3 regions of the Lysinibacillus sp. fkY74-1 genome follow, and region 3 is predicted to be linked to each of the others. Evidence: riboswitches for the same ligand, from Rfam matches in the RefSeq annotation. Region 3 holds a riboswitch; each other region holds the start of a gene.

Evidence for each region. A riboswitch is a leader RNA that binds a small molecule or an ion and turns the genes downstream of it on or off. The one in region 3 is predicted to bind cobalamin.
Region 1: it holds a riboswitch for cobalamin, as region 3 does, so the genes downstream of both, ACE1MS_RS13900 ((2Fe-2S) ferredoxin domain-containing protein) here and ACE1MS_RS06320 (glutaredoxin family protein) in region 3, are expected to answer to the same signal.
Region 2: it holds a riboswitch for cobalamin, as region 3 does, so the genes downstream of both, ACE1MS_RS10465 (ABC transporter substrate-binding protein) here and ACE1MS_RS06320 (glutaredoxin family protein) in region 3, are expected to answer to the same signal.

The regions. Positions count from the first base shown of each region.
Region 1 is NZ_CP170173.1:2,834,613-2,838,869, forward strand. It holds gene ACE1MS_RS13890 (sirohydrochlorin chelatase) at 1-610, opposite strand, end outside; gene cobJ (precorrin-3B C(17)-methyltransferase) at 625-2,292, opposite strand; gene ACE1MS_RS13900 ((2Fe-2S) ferredoxin domain-containing protein) at 2,297-2,668, opposite strand; cobalamin riboswitch at 2,811-2,992, opposite strand; cobalamin riboswitch at 3,251-3,435, shown strand; gene ACE1MS_RS13905 (energy-coupling factor ABC transporter permease) at 3,581-4,257, shown strand, end outside.
Region 2 is NZ_CP170173.1:2,154,144-2,158,400, reverse strand. It holds gene ACE1MS_RS10470 (precorrin-3B methylase) at 1-662, opposite strand, end outside; gene ACE1MS_RS10465 (ABC transporter substrate-binding protein) at 715-1,710, opposite strand; cobalamin riboswitch at 1,875-2,062, opposite strand; gene ACE1MS_RS10460 (GTP-binding protein) at 2,238-4,178, shown strand.
Region 3 is NZ_CP170173.1:1,343,912-1,348,168, forward strand. It holds gene ACE1MS_RS06310 (chitobiase/beta-hexosaminidase C-terminal domain-containing protein) at 1-1,073, shown strand, start outside; gene ACE1MS_RS06315 (NAD(P)/FAD-dependent oxidoreductase) at 1,539-2,444, shown strand; cobalamin riboswitch at 2,971-3,148, shown strand; gene ACE1MS_RS06320 (glutaredoxin family protein) at 3,266-3,490, shown strand; gene nrdI (class Ib ribonucleoside-diphosphate reductase assembly flavoprotein NrdI) at 3,487-3,846, shown strand; gene nrdE (class 1b ribonucleoside-diphosphate reductase subunit alpha) at 3,843-4,257, shown strand, end outside.

The DNA of each region.
Region 1 (4,257 bases), 1.5 Mb from region 3:
AAATACCAGTGAATAAAAAGTAAGGAAGCATGATTATTTTCTTAGCACCTAGTTTGACGCAGCGTTCAATGCCTTCTTCAACACGTGGGTCCGTTACACCCATAAAGGCACTTTCTACGTATTTAACAGGTAGTTTTTCCCATAGCAATCGTGTGATTTTATAAAAGTCCCCATTTGCATAAGGATCACTGCCACCTCGAGCAATTAATAAAACGGCTGTATCTTCCTGTTCTTGTTCTGTATTAAATCCAATTTCAACTAAACGATCTTGTAATATCGCAAATATTTCTTCATGAATGCCAATTGTTTGACCATATGTGAATGTGATATTCGGATAATGCTCACGGGCATGCTCGATTTCTGCTGGGATATGTAGCTTGGAATGACCTGCATGAAGTAATATAATCGGGATTACATGTACCTCTGTAGCACCCTTTTTCACACAATTTGTAATACCTTCTTCAATGTTAGGAGAAGCAAATTCTAGGAAACATGTTTCTACTAGATATTGTTCATCAATGCGAGATGTCATTTGCTCGATAAATGTACGTACCTCATCATTTCCTGCTGCTAAACGGCTACCATGGCCAACAAATAATATAGCTTTCATCTCTTTTCTCCTCACTAGTCGCCGCACGGAGCTGGCTCTATTTTTATTTTGGAAGACATATCTTGATACGTAAAATGCAATATCTTTTTCACACGCTTGAAGTATTTAAATAAGCGTTCGTTTGGATGCGCATTGGCTTTATATTCTTCAATAATATCTGTAATTAAAGGAATCAATTGTTCAGGCTCCAAGCCTTCTACAACAGGCTGTGCTGCATGAGCCGTACGTCCGACTGGTTTCGCTCCAATAAAGACATCAAATTTACTTTTACGATAGACAATCCCAATATCGTCAAATACTGCTCGATAACAAGCCATCCCACAGCCATTAAAGCCAATATTTAATGTTTTCGGTAAAGACAGACCACCAAGCTTTTCTTGAATTTCCTCCGCATATGGTATGGAATCTGCTTTTTCACCGTAGCAAAAATCGCAAGCCTTCAACGACAATACATCACCAATTGGTGCTAATAAAAAGCCCACTTGCTGTAATTTTTCAGTAATGCGTTCAGGCGTAGTTGTAGGTATTTTTAAATGGATTTGATGATCTGGTGTGTATTCCATCGATCCATCTTCGCCTACGACCTCTGCTAACGTCATCATTTGCTGTGGTGTAAAAAATTTATTGGCCACTCCAGGGCTCACTGCTAATTCAAAAATGGATTCTATTTTTTGTTGTACAAGCTTTGGAGTAACCTTGATAGCATTTGTTCCCTTTACCATTGCAAGTGCCGCTGTAGCCATTTCAAGTGCCGTTTTTTTCGGCTTTGGCATAACGGCTACACTGGGTTTATTCATTCGCCCTGCATTGGGGTCTGCCGCAAAGTCATTGCGTGCTGTTCCTGTCTCTTGATTCATCGCCCATGGCTCATTTTCTTCCCGTAAACGCTGATGTGGACGTAATGGCTGCTTTTCCTCGCCAAGTGTATATTTACGTTGGTAGCCACGTGGCGTAATCATTTTATTATCATAGAAAAACGTAGATGAGTTTCCGATAATGACGGTTGTCAGCATACCGATATCATGTTCCAACATGTCTGCCAATGTGGTCATCGTCACTTCTTGACGTTCTCGATAGGCACTTTTCACAAGCCCTACTGGAGTGTCAGGTGAACGATATTCTAAAAGAATTCGCTGTGCTTCGACAATTTGTCTTGTACGGCGACCGCTTTTAGGATTGTATAGAGCAATGACAAAATCGGCCATTGCTGCAGCTTCCACACGCTTCGCAATTAAATTCCACGGAGTGAGGTGGTCACTTAAACTAATGGTACAAGCATCATGCATAATCGGTGCACCAAGTAAACTAGCACATGAATTGATGGCTGAAATACCCGGGACAATCTCGACTTCAATACCAGTTGCCTCTGTCCAGCCTAGCTCAATTAAAACTTCATACACTAATCCCGCCATACCATAAACGCCCGCATCTCCACTCGAAATGACCGAAACTATACTTCCTGCCTCTGCTTGACGAACTGCCTCCTGAGCACGGGACACTTCTTCTGTCATGCCTGTACTGACAATAGATTTTGCACTCACTAAATCTTGAATCAGCTCAACATAGGTTTTATAGCCTATGATCATATCACTTTGTTGTAAAGCCTCTACTGCACGTGTTGTAATATGCTTAAAGTCTCCAGGTCCAAAGCCTACTACGAAAATTTTCCCTTTTTGCGCCATGTTTTTACCCCTCTTTCACCTTTTCAATCCCTTTAATGGCTGTCGTTTGCGCTGTTCGCTGCAATGTCCCTTCCCGAAGTGTATAAACATGATCGCTATGTAAGGATTCATGATGCAAATCCTGTACAAGTGTTCTAGCATGCTCCGTTGATGGTACACGGTACCAATTCCCCTGGGGGTAAGCAATAACCACACAAGCATCCTTACATCGTCCATTACAGCGTGTTCTTGTCGTATGTATTTCTTTATCTAGTGCGTTTCGCTGTATTTCGTCCCGTATAGCTTGGGTAATTTCTTCTCCATCCTTGTTCATACAGCTACTGCCATTGCAAATAAAGAGATGTGTTTTCATCCCCTCTAAATTCCACGTTGTCATTTTATGTCTCCCCTCTTTTGCTTTTGGAAAAAGAAAAACCTTTACTCTCCCGAAGAGTAAAGGTTTGTAGAAGCCAAATAAAAACGAATAGACTGAAAGACAGATCCTCGCTTTTGCTTCAACTTCTCCCTCCGAAAAGTTTGCATGCACAATCTGATAAGCAGGTTTCCTGACTTAAGCTTCATTTTACTGTCGCACCTTCCCTAGTTTGCACAGGTGGCATTGCGATTTCATCAGCTATTACAGTAGCGGGGGCTGTATTGGACTTTCACCAATTTCCCTATTATCTCGAGTTTTTCGAGCACTTATCGACGTTTTATATGAAATTTTTAATTGTATATTTAATAGAAAACTGTCTTAATCATATCTTATTATTTTAAAATTTCAATATTTCTTTAAAAATTCATGACAAATTTATCAATTTTATCAGAGAATTTTTGGTTATTTAAAATTGGGGTTGTTCCCTTTTATTCTCAAAATCCTTAGTAATCAGAATTTTCGAAATTGATAGTCTATTTCAAAATTTTTATAAAAAAGTATAGCATATTTATGGAAATTCGTGGTACACTTTGTCGTGAAATCTCACAACTTACTATTTTTGGTGTAAAATGCTCGTCATTTTACTTAAAAGGGAAGCCGGTTCAAGTCCGGCGCGGTCCCGCCACTGTAATAGGGAGCTTTATAGAAAATGTCACTGTCCAATGGATGGGAAGACCTATAAAGTGTTGAACTAGAGCCAGGAGACCTGCCGAAAATATGTGATCGTTTCATCCTACGAGGATAGGTGTGCGGCTTAGCAGATGAGAATGTTATTTGCTTTTTTAGCTATGCACTTTTCCAACAACGGAAAAGTGCTTTTTTTATTACGCACGCTACATTCTAAAAATCTATTTATAGTTTGGAGGAAGAAAATTGAAGCTGTCTTGGTGGAAACTTAGTTATTTTGTATTGGCTTTTTTAATGGTGCCAAAACGTGCCTTCGCCATGCATATCATGGAAGGTTTTTTACCAATCGAATGGGCTATTTTTTGGTGGGTAATCTCCGTCCCATTTATTATTTTAGGATTGCGCTCTATTCGTAAAACAATCGAAGAAAACCCAGAAACAAAAATGATTCTGGGACTGTCTGGTGCATTTGCCTTTGTTCTATCAGCCTTAAAAATCCCTTCAGTTACAGGGAGCTGTTCACATCCAACAGGGGTAGGTCTCGGAACAGTCTTATTTGGACCGTTAGCGATGAGTGTCATCGGGACAATTGTTTTATTATTTCAATCTTTACTTTTAGCACATGGTGGAATCACAACATTAGGGGCTAATGCATTTTCGATGGCTATCGTAGGTCCGTTTATCGTCTACTTTGTATTTAAAGGGGCGCAAAAAATGGGGTTATCGTTTTCATTAGCTATTTTCTTTGCGGCTATGCTTGGGGATTTAGGTACATATGTGGTGACTTCTATTCAATTAGCACTTGCCTTCCCATCTGAAGTCGGTGGCTTTATGGCTTCATTTACAAAGTTCGCAAGTATTTTTGCCTTAACACAAATCCCGTTAGCTGTGAGTGAAGGGATATTAACAGTTATTGTCATGAA
Region 2 (4,257 bases), 810 kb from region 3:
TTTACTAGTTCCCAATAAGCATTCGATTTTGTTCTGCGATAAAACTTATAAAAAGGTTCATTGGAACGAGCTTGGTCCTGATAAAGACGAATGATTTGTAGCAAAAAATCTTCAATATGGTCGATCCTTACTCTCTTTGCAAAGAGAGTACCCGCCTGTGCTTTCGTCCCCATAGGAATGGCTCCTAGATAAACATCAAAGCTCTCATGCTGATAGACCAAACCGATGTCATCATATGTGGGATTATAACAGGCGGATGCACAGCCATTCACATTGACTCGCATTCTTGCAGGCACGGTTATACCATCCAACGCCTGATAGAGCTGTTCTGTTTGAGGAACTGCTTCCATTTTTTCACCGTCACAAAAATCACATGCTTTCATAACAATATGAGGCCCTGACGATGCAACAAACAGTCCAGCCTCCTGTAAGGCACGGGTAGCTTCAGTTAATTCACTAGAGGGAATCGATAATAATATGCTATAGGAAGCCGAGTATTTAATGGCTCCCTTCTCTCCTACAATTTCTGCTATTTTTTGAAATTGGGCTGGTGTGTAATGCTTATTGATAATGCCAGGGCTTACTGCTAATCGCGAAAATCCACCTTGCTGATTAAGGGTCTCAAATGTTTTATCTGGTATGTTTTGACGAAATGCGTTCAATAGTTATCGCTCCTTAAGAAAAAGGAGCTAGCACTTTGCTAGCTCGAAATTTTTAAAAGTTTTCTGGGTAGAAGCCCTTAGCTAAAATTTGAATGGCCTCTGCTGCACGGACCCCTTCAGATGCCGCTGAAAGTGGAAGGATGACAAAGCGATCATTTTTGACTGCTTCCATTTCCTTCAAGGCTGGATCATTTTTTAAGAAATTTATCTTTTGTTCAGCCGTTGTTTCACCATAATTAATTATGACAACCACCTCTGGATTGCGATCTACTGCATCTTCCTTCGACACGGTTGTCCACCCTGACTCCACATCTCCAAAGATATTTTGACCGCCAGCGATTGTCACCAGCTCATTCATAAAGTTTTGGCCAGCTGTGAATACATCTTTTTCACCACTGTCAAAGACTAGAACACGTAAATTTTCTCTATCTTTTGGTAATTTAGCTTGAACTTCTTCGACATCTTTTGTCATTTGTTCAATGAATGCTTCGCCGCGATCTTCCACGCGGAATATTTCTGCAATATGACGAATATCAGTGAAAATATCCTCTAATGTTGGCTTTGTCATATTAGAAGCTGTATGTAAATACGTATGAATTCCTAATTCCTCAAGCTCCTCTGGTGTTCCTACACCTTTTTCACCAAAGCCACTTTTCCAGCCTGCATACAAGAAATCTGCCCCGGCATCAATGACTTGCTCCTTCGTTGGGTATTGATCTGAAAGAACAGGAACTTTATCGTAGGCTGCTTGAAGCGGCTCGTAGATTTCGTCATCTAAATAAGCAGTCCCTACCATGGAATCCTCTAGCCCTAATGCAAGCATAATTTCTGTTACATGCTGATTTAAGCTAATTGCCTTTGTAGGTGCTTCCTTATAGGTTTGGGTAGTTCCATTATTTTTAATGATTACCTCAGTCGTTGTCGCCTCAGACGGTTCAACTTTTTCAGTTTGCGTTGCTGATTCAGGCTTGTCCTTTGTACCACACGCTCCTAAAACTGCGATGAGCGCGATGAGCATGACCAGCCATATACTTCTCCATTTTTTCATGTCCTTTTCTCCTTTGTTGTCATAAATATAGAAAGAAATCAGAGACTTCTTTGCTACCAGGATCATTGGAAGGGCATAAAAAAACCCTCTTGTCGCCAAGAGAGTAGCATAGTGAAAAAACGGTATAGTTACCTTTATCACTATCCCCATCCTCGTGGTTCTTAGTTAGCATACACATACTGGCAGGTATCCTGGCTTAGGTTCATCATCTATACACCTTCCCATAGTTAAACTACAGTGGCATCCTGTATAGACTCCCCATTTACAGTTGCGGGACAGCATCGGAATTACACCGATTTCCCTTTTAAGCAAAATGACAAATGCCATTTGCACCAATATGTTTTATTCATTCTATTGATAGACTAGCAGTTCATGAGTTAATTCGCAATCAGAGTAAATTGCAAAATCTGCAATCATCATTATATTAGCACTATTTCGACAAAAAGACGAATCATTTTACAAGAATTATTTGTGCTAGTATTCTGATACAATGAGAACATAGCCACCTATAGAAACGAGGATTTAGTATGTACAAGACGATTGGGGTTCTTGCTCATGTTGATGCAGGAAAAACAACCTTTTCTGAGCAAATGCTTTATCATACCAATAGTATTCAAGCGCGGGGGCGTGTCGATCATCAGGATGCCTATTTAGATAATCATGAGCTTGAGCGTAAACGTGGCATTACAATATTTGCCGAGCAAGGTCGCATGACTATCGGCGACGATACATATACGCTGATCGATACACCAGGGCATGTCGATTTCTCCCCTGAGATGGAGCGTGCCATTCGTGTCATGGATTATGCCATCATTATTATTAGTGCTGTAGAGGGTATACAGGGTCATACAGAAACTGTATGGCAGCTTTTACGGAACTATCATGTCCCTACATTCTTTTTTATTAATAAAATAGATCGTGACGGAGCAGATGTGAGAGCTGTTATGACTCAGCTGCATAAGGATTTCTCAGAACATGTAATCCTCATAGATGAACCACTGCAGGAAAACTATGTTTCAAGCACGATTATGGAATGGCTGGCAGAGCGTGATGAAGAACTGCTAGATAACTTTTTGAATGAAACATTGGAACATCGCCAATGCATGACTAGACTACAAACGATGATTAAAAATGAGGATGCCTTTCCTTGTTTTATAGGTTCTGCGTTGAAGGATGAAGGCATTGAGGAATTTATTGCTCAACTTCCATTCCTAACGGGTACTCACTTCGAGCCAGAAGCACCTTTTCAAGGAGAGGTCTTTAAAATACGCCATGATGGACATCAACGTTTAACGTTCATCAAGGCCCTTACAGGCAAGTTACATGTTCGGGATGAATTTACATTTGGAGATATCACAGAAAAAGTAACAGAAATTCGCCTATATAACGGCAGTCGATTTGAAACTGTTCAGCAAGTTGAGGCTGGTGAAATCTTCGCTGTTAAAGGGCTCAGTCAGGCAAATATTGGGGATCGAATTGGCAGTAAATTGCTATCACTGCCCTATGAGCTTGTCCCTACATTACAGGCAAAAGTTCAATATGAGGGTGAGCAACATATAAAAGAAGTATTAAGGATTTTCCGTTTACTAGAGGCCGAGGAGCCGTCATTGCGTGTCGTGTGGCAGGAAAAATTTCAGGAAATCCATGTGCACATAATGGGTGTCATTCAGTTAGAAGTCCTGATTGACGTGTTATTGAAACGTTTTGCATTACACATTTCTTTTGGAGAGCCGCAAATATTATATATGGAGACAATTGGGACAACCGTTACAGGCTACGGTCATTTTGAGCCACTCAAGCATTATGCAGAGGTTCATTTATTAATGGAGCCTAATGAACGCGGAGCAGGAATTACCTTTAGTAATGCCTGTCATGCCGATGATTTATCAGTGGGCAACCAGCGTCTCGTTGAGAAGCACTTGTTTGAGCGTGATCATCACGGCTTACTCACAGGCTACGCCGTCACAGATATTCATTTTACGCTATTAACGGGGCGTGGTCACAATGAGCATACCTCTGGTGGTGATTTCCGAGAAGCTACTTTCCGAGCACTACGTCAAGGACTAGAACAAGCACAGAACATCCTGCTTGAGCCATATTATCGCTTTAAAATGAAAGCTTCCAATGATTTTATTGGCCGTATGATGACTGACATTCAACAGGCTGCCGGCACATTCGACGACCCAGACCTCACCGAAACTGACGTTGTTTTGACAGGACGTGCACCTGTAGCAACCTTTATGAGCTATAGCACAATCTTTGCTGCCTATACCAATGGGAAAGGCTCACTTACCCTCCAATTTGATGGCTATGATGTGTGTCATAATGCAGAAGAAGTAATAGCCCAGATAGGCTATGATAAAAATGCGGACCCTGAATACAGTTCTTCCAGCATTTTTTGCGCTAAAGGCAAAGGCTATACTGTCCCTTGGCAAGAGGCTCAAGCAGCCATGCACTTTCAGGGATAAGTCAAGTAAAGTATTTGCAAGGACGGTGTGTTAGGCTAATAGCCTCAGATGAAGCATGATACGCTGGCATAAATAAAAC
Region 3 (4,257 bases):
TAAAAGCTGCGGGTGGTCCTGCTTATGATTGGATTGATGTCATGCCAATTAACAATACAGTAGGCGGTGCACCAGGCGGTAATATTCGTGTTGGCTATCTATATAATCCGACACGTGTTTCATTAGTGTCAGGTATAAAAGGGTTAGGCAACCAAGCGAATACATGGACAGCAGATGGAAGCCTTGCTTTAAATCCTGGCTTTGTTGATCCATCAAAATTTGTAGATACACGAAAACCAATTGCAGCGGAATTTGAATTCCAAGATGAACGTGTAGTTATTATCGGAGCTCACTTAAATTCTAAAGGTGGGAATGGTTCACTTTGGGGACCAACACAGCCACCAGTTTTAGAATCAGTTAAGAAACGTATTCAACTTGCTCAGGCCATCAATGATTTTATCGATGAAGGACTTGCCATAAATCCGAATTTAAATTTCATAGTGGCAGGGGACATGAATGACTTTGAGTTCACACCAGCACTTGAAACATTGAAAGGAGATGTTTTAACGAATATGATAGATAAAGCCCCAGAGCAAGATCGTTTTACGTACTTCTTCCAAGGGAACAATCAAGTGTTGGATCATATTTTAGTTTCGAATCATCTTGCGGATGTTACGGAAATTGACCTAATTCATATGAATGCGAACTTTACAGAGGCACAAGGCAGAGCATCGGATCATGACCCTGTATTAGTTCAAATTGATTTGCAAGCAGGAAAAGAAGAAATACCAACACCAATAGTACCTGAAAATGTATATAGCTTTAATCACTACAAGACTGGTAAATTAATAGTGAATCGTCCAAGCATTTCATTAACGTTAGGGGAAAATACCATTATTAAAAATGGCATTGCAGTATTTAGTCAATATGCCGAATTCCATGGCGAAGGATTTGCAAACAAAACTGTAGTGATCAGTCCTAAAAAAGGAAATGCGATTATTGACTTTAAAGGTACGAAAATTGGTTCCATTATTATTGAAGGAAAAAATGTAAAAGAAATCCGTAATTTACCTGCTGGATCGACCATAACGTATACAAAAGGGGCATCGGCAGAGGAAATTGAATTTAAGTAATGATACTTGCAGGAACAATGTAAAGCATATGCTAAACATACTTTATTTTGATAATTAAACAGTACGGACAGTATTCATGAAGTACAGTAAAAAAATTAGCCATTCCAAACTTTTGGAGTGGCTTTTACTTTACCTCATTCATAACTAGCCTATAGTAGATTCATTTCTGTGGACAAGAATTCTTTCAACGGCAGATATTTGATGGTCCTATGTATTTTAAATATGAAAACGAAAAAATTGACGAAAAAAAACTAAATAGATATTATAGATATGTTAAGTCTTTAATAGGGCGGTAAGACCCGACAAACTAAACGTTATTTTATGCTACGTAATCTTTAATGAGGTAGTTAAACATTAAGGGTTTAATGACTCATAATTGAAAAGGTATATAACTTTTGCGGTGTCTTTTGCCTTAATTACAGATATTAAAGGTCTATAATATATTTTGATGTGGAGGAAAAAAGGATGAATAAATACGATTGTGTAATTATAGGTGGTGGCCCTGCTGGTTTAAGTGCTGCCTTAACATTGGGAAGGGCGCGCAGAAAGATTGCTATATTTGATAATGGAACTAATCGAAATCGTGTAACTCAAGAGTCGCATGGTTTTTTAACAAGAGATGGGATAAAGCCACAAGAATTTAAGAATATAGCTAGTAAAGAAATAAAATCTTACCCATCTATATCTATGTTAGATCAAACAATTATCGAGATAACTAAAAATGATAAAAGCGGTTTATTTCTTGTCAAAACTTCGGAAAATAAATCATATATGTCTGCAAAAGTATTGTTAGCTACTGGAATACAAGAGGAGTTTCCCCTCCCGCAAATCAGACAATATTATGGTAAAAGCTTGTTTAGCTGTCCTTATTGCGATGGTTGGGAGCTGAGAGACAAGCCATTGGCTATCATAGCAGAAAAAGAGGAGCATATTAAACATATGACCAAATTGGTTTTTAATTGGTCACAGGATTTAATCGTTTTTACGAATGGTCATCAACTTTCCGATAACGTTCAAAGTGAATTTGAACGTAAAAAAATTAAACTGTATACAGAATGTGTAAAAAACTTGCATGGGGAAGATAGTAACTTAATTAGTATTGAATTAGAAACAGGTGAACATATTTTAAGAAGTGGTGGATTTGTCGTACCTAATTTTTATCGTCCAAATAAATTTGCTAAACAGCTAAATTGCCAAGTTGATGAAAATGGGATAATTATTACTGATGGTGCTGGACGAACAACAGCGGCTGGAATATATGTTGCAGGTGAAACGGAAAAGGGGGGTGCCTCTTCTTTAATGATCGCTGCTGCGGAAGGTTTTAAGACAGCCTCTAGTATAAATTTGGATATGACAATAGATAGGTTTTAAGTAAAAGGTTAGCTGATGAGTATAGAAAATTCATCAGCTATTTTTGTAAATAAAGGATAAAGTTAATATACCTAGTTGAGCGGACAGAGAAAGAACTTGGATATGTTATACTATGAATACAGAATAACTGGATAAAGGTACCTGATTATTATGAATAGTTGCAAAGGGACAAGTACAACGAAAAATCTGCAAAGATAGGATATATTGAGTATGATGAATGATTTACATCTTTCTCAAAGTGGGTTGACGATTATGTAGTTTTAGTCATAATTGCATCTTTACTATTATGGAAAGATGCCTTTTTTATGAATAAAATTTCAATTGGGCCTCCGTTATTAGGTAAATAAATGATCAGCATGTATCTTCCTATTTTTTTTTTAGTTATATTTTTATATGATTATGTTTTAGCTCTTTCGTTTAAGGTTATGTGAGAAAATATGAATAGTCTCAAATTGATGAACTTTTATTTCGCGATTTACTTTTTATATAAAGGATGGTACACTTAAAACTATTGAAAAACAATATATTGTGTTCGTTTTGTATAGGTACTACTATATGTAGTTTAATAGGGAAGTTCGGTACTATTCCGACGCTGTCCCCGCAACTGTAAAGCTGACGATGATTGTAACCACTGTGCATTCGCATGGGAAGGAAATCAGAGATTGAAGCAAAGCCAGGAGACCTGCCTTTATAAAACAAATTTATCATTTCTTCGGGGATTAAGAGATGGGAACGTCAGTATTTTTAGTATGTTAACGTTTCCATGTAAGCTATCTCTTTAGAAGAGGTAGCTTTTTTATTTTATGAAAAGAGGGATTACTATGAAACTTTATACGAAAACAATCTGTCCAAAATGCCTTTGGGTAAAATCCGAATTACAACGAGCAGGACTTGAAGCAGAAATTGTTAATATTGATCACGATGAACAAGCTAAACAAACAATTATTGATGCAGGTTTTTTAAGTGTGCCTGTTTTAGAGGTGGATGAAACATTTATAGGGGATGTTCAGGAAATTGTTTCTCGTATTGAGATGATTACACTATGATCGTTTACGCTAGTCGTACAGGAAATGTCCGCAATGTAGTATCTAAACTAAGGGCAGAATCTATTGAACTCTCAGAGGAATTAAGCTTGAATAAGCCTTATCTTTTAATTACATACACAGATGGTTTAGGCGACATTCCGGCAAAAGTGCAACGTTTCTTAGATAAAAACAGAGATTTTTGTAAAGGAGTAGTTGCTAGTGGCAACAGTAACTTTGGACATCATGTATTTGGCGCAGCAGGAGAGAAAATTGCTACTACCTATCATGTACCATTAGTGAGGAAATTAGATTTGCGCGGCAATCAAACAGATTATGAAGCTATACAAACGTTTTATGAAACGAGGGTAATGGGATGAAAACTTATTTAAAGCTTAATAATGACGTACTGAATCGTTATAGTACAACGGGGCTACTAGAGTTAGAAAAGGATCGTGAGGCTACGCGCCGCTACTTTTTAGAATATGTCAACGTACGTTTACGTTACTTTATAGATATAGAGGAAAAAATCCGCTATTTAGTTGATGAAGGCTACTACGAAAAAGCTTTTATCGACATGTACGAGATGGATTTTATTAAAAAGTTGTACAAAAAAGCGTATGATTATAATTTCCGTTTCCCATCATTTATGAGTGCTAGCAAATTTTATGACAGCTACGCTATGAAAAGTCGTGATGGAGAAGAAATCTTAGAAAAATATGAGGACCGGATTGTCATTATTGCCTTGTACTTGGCACAGGGGAACACGGTACTAGCAGAACGTTCTGTGG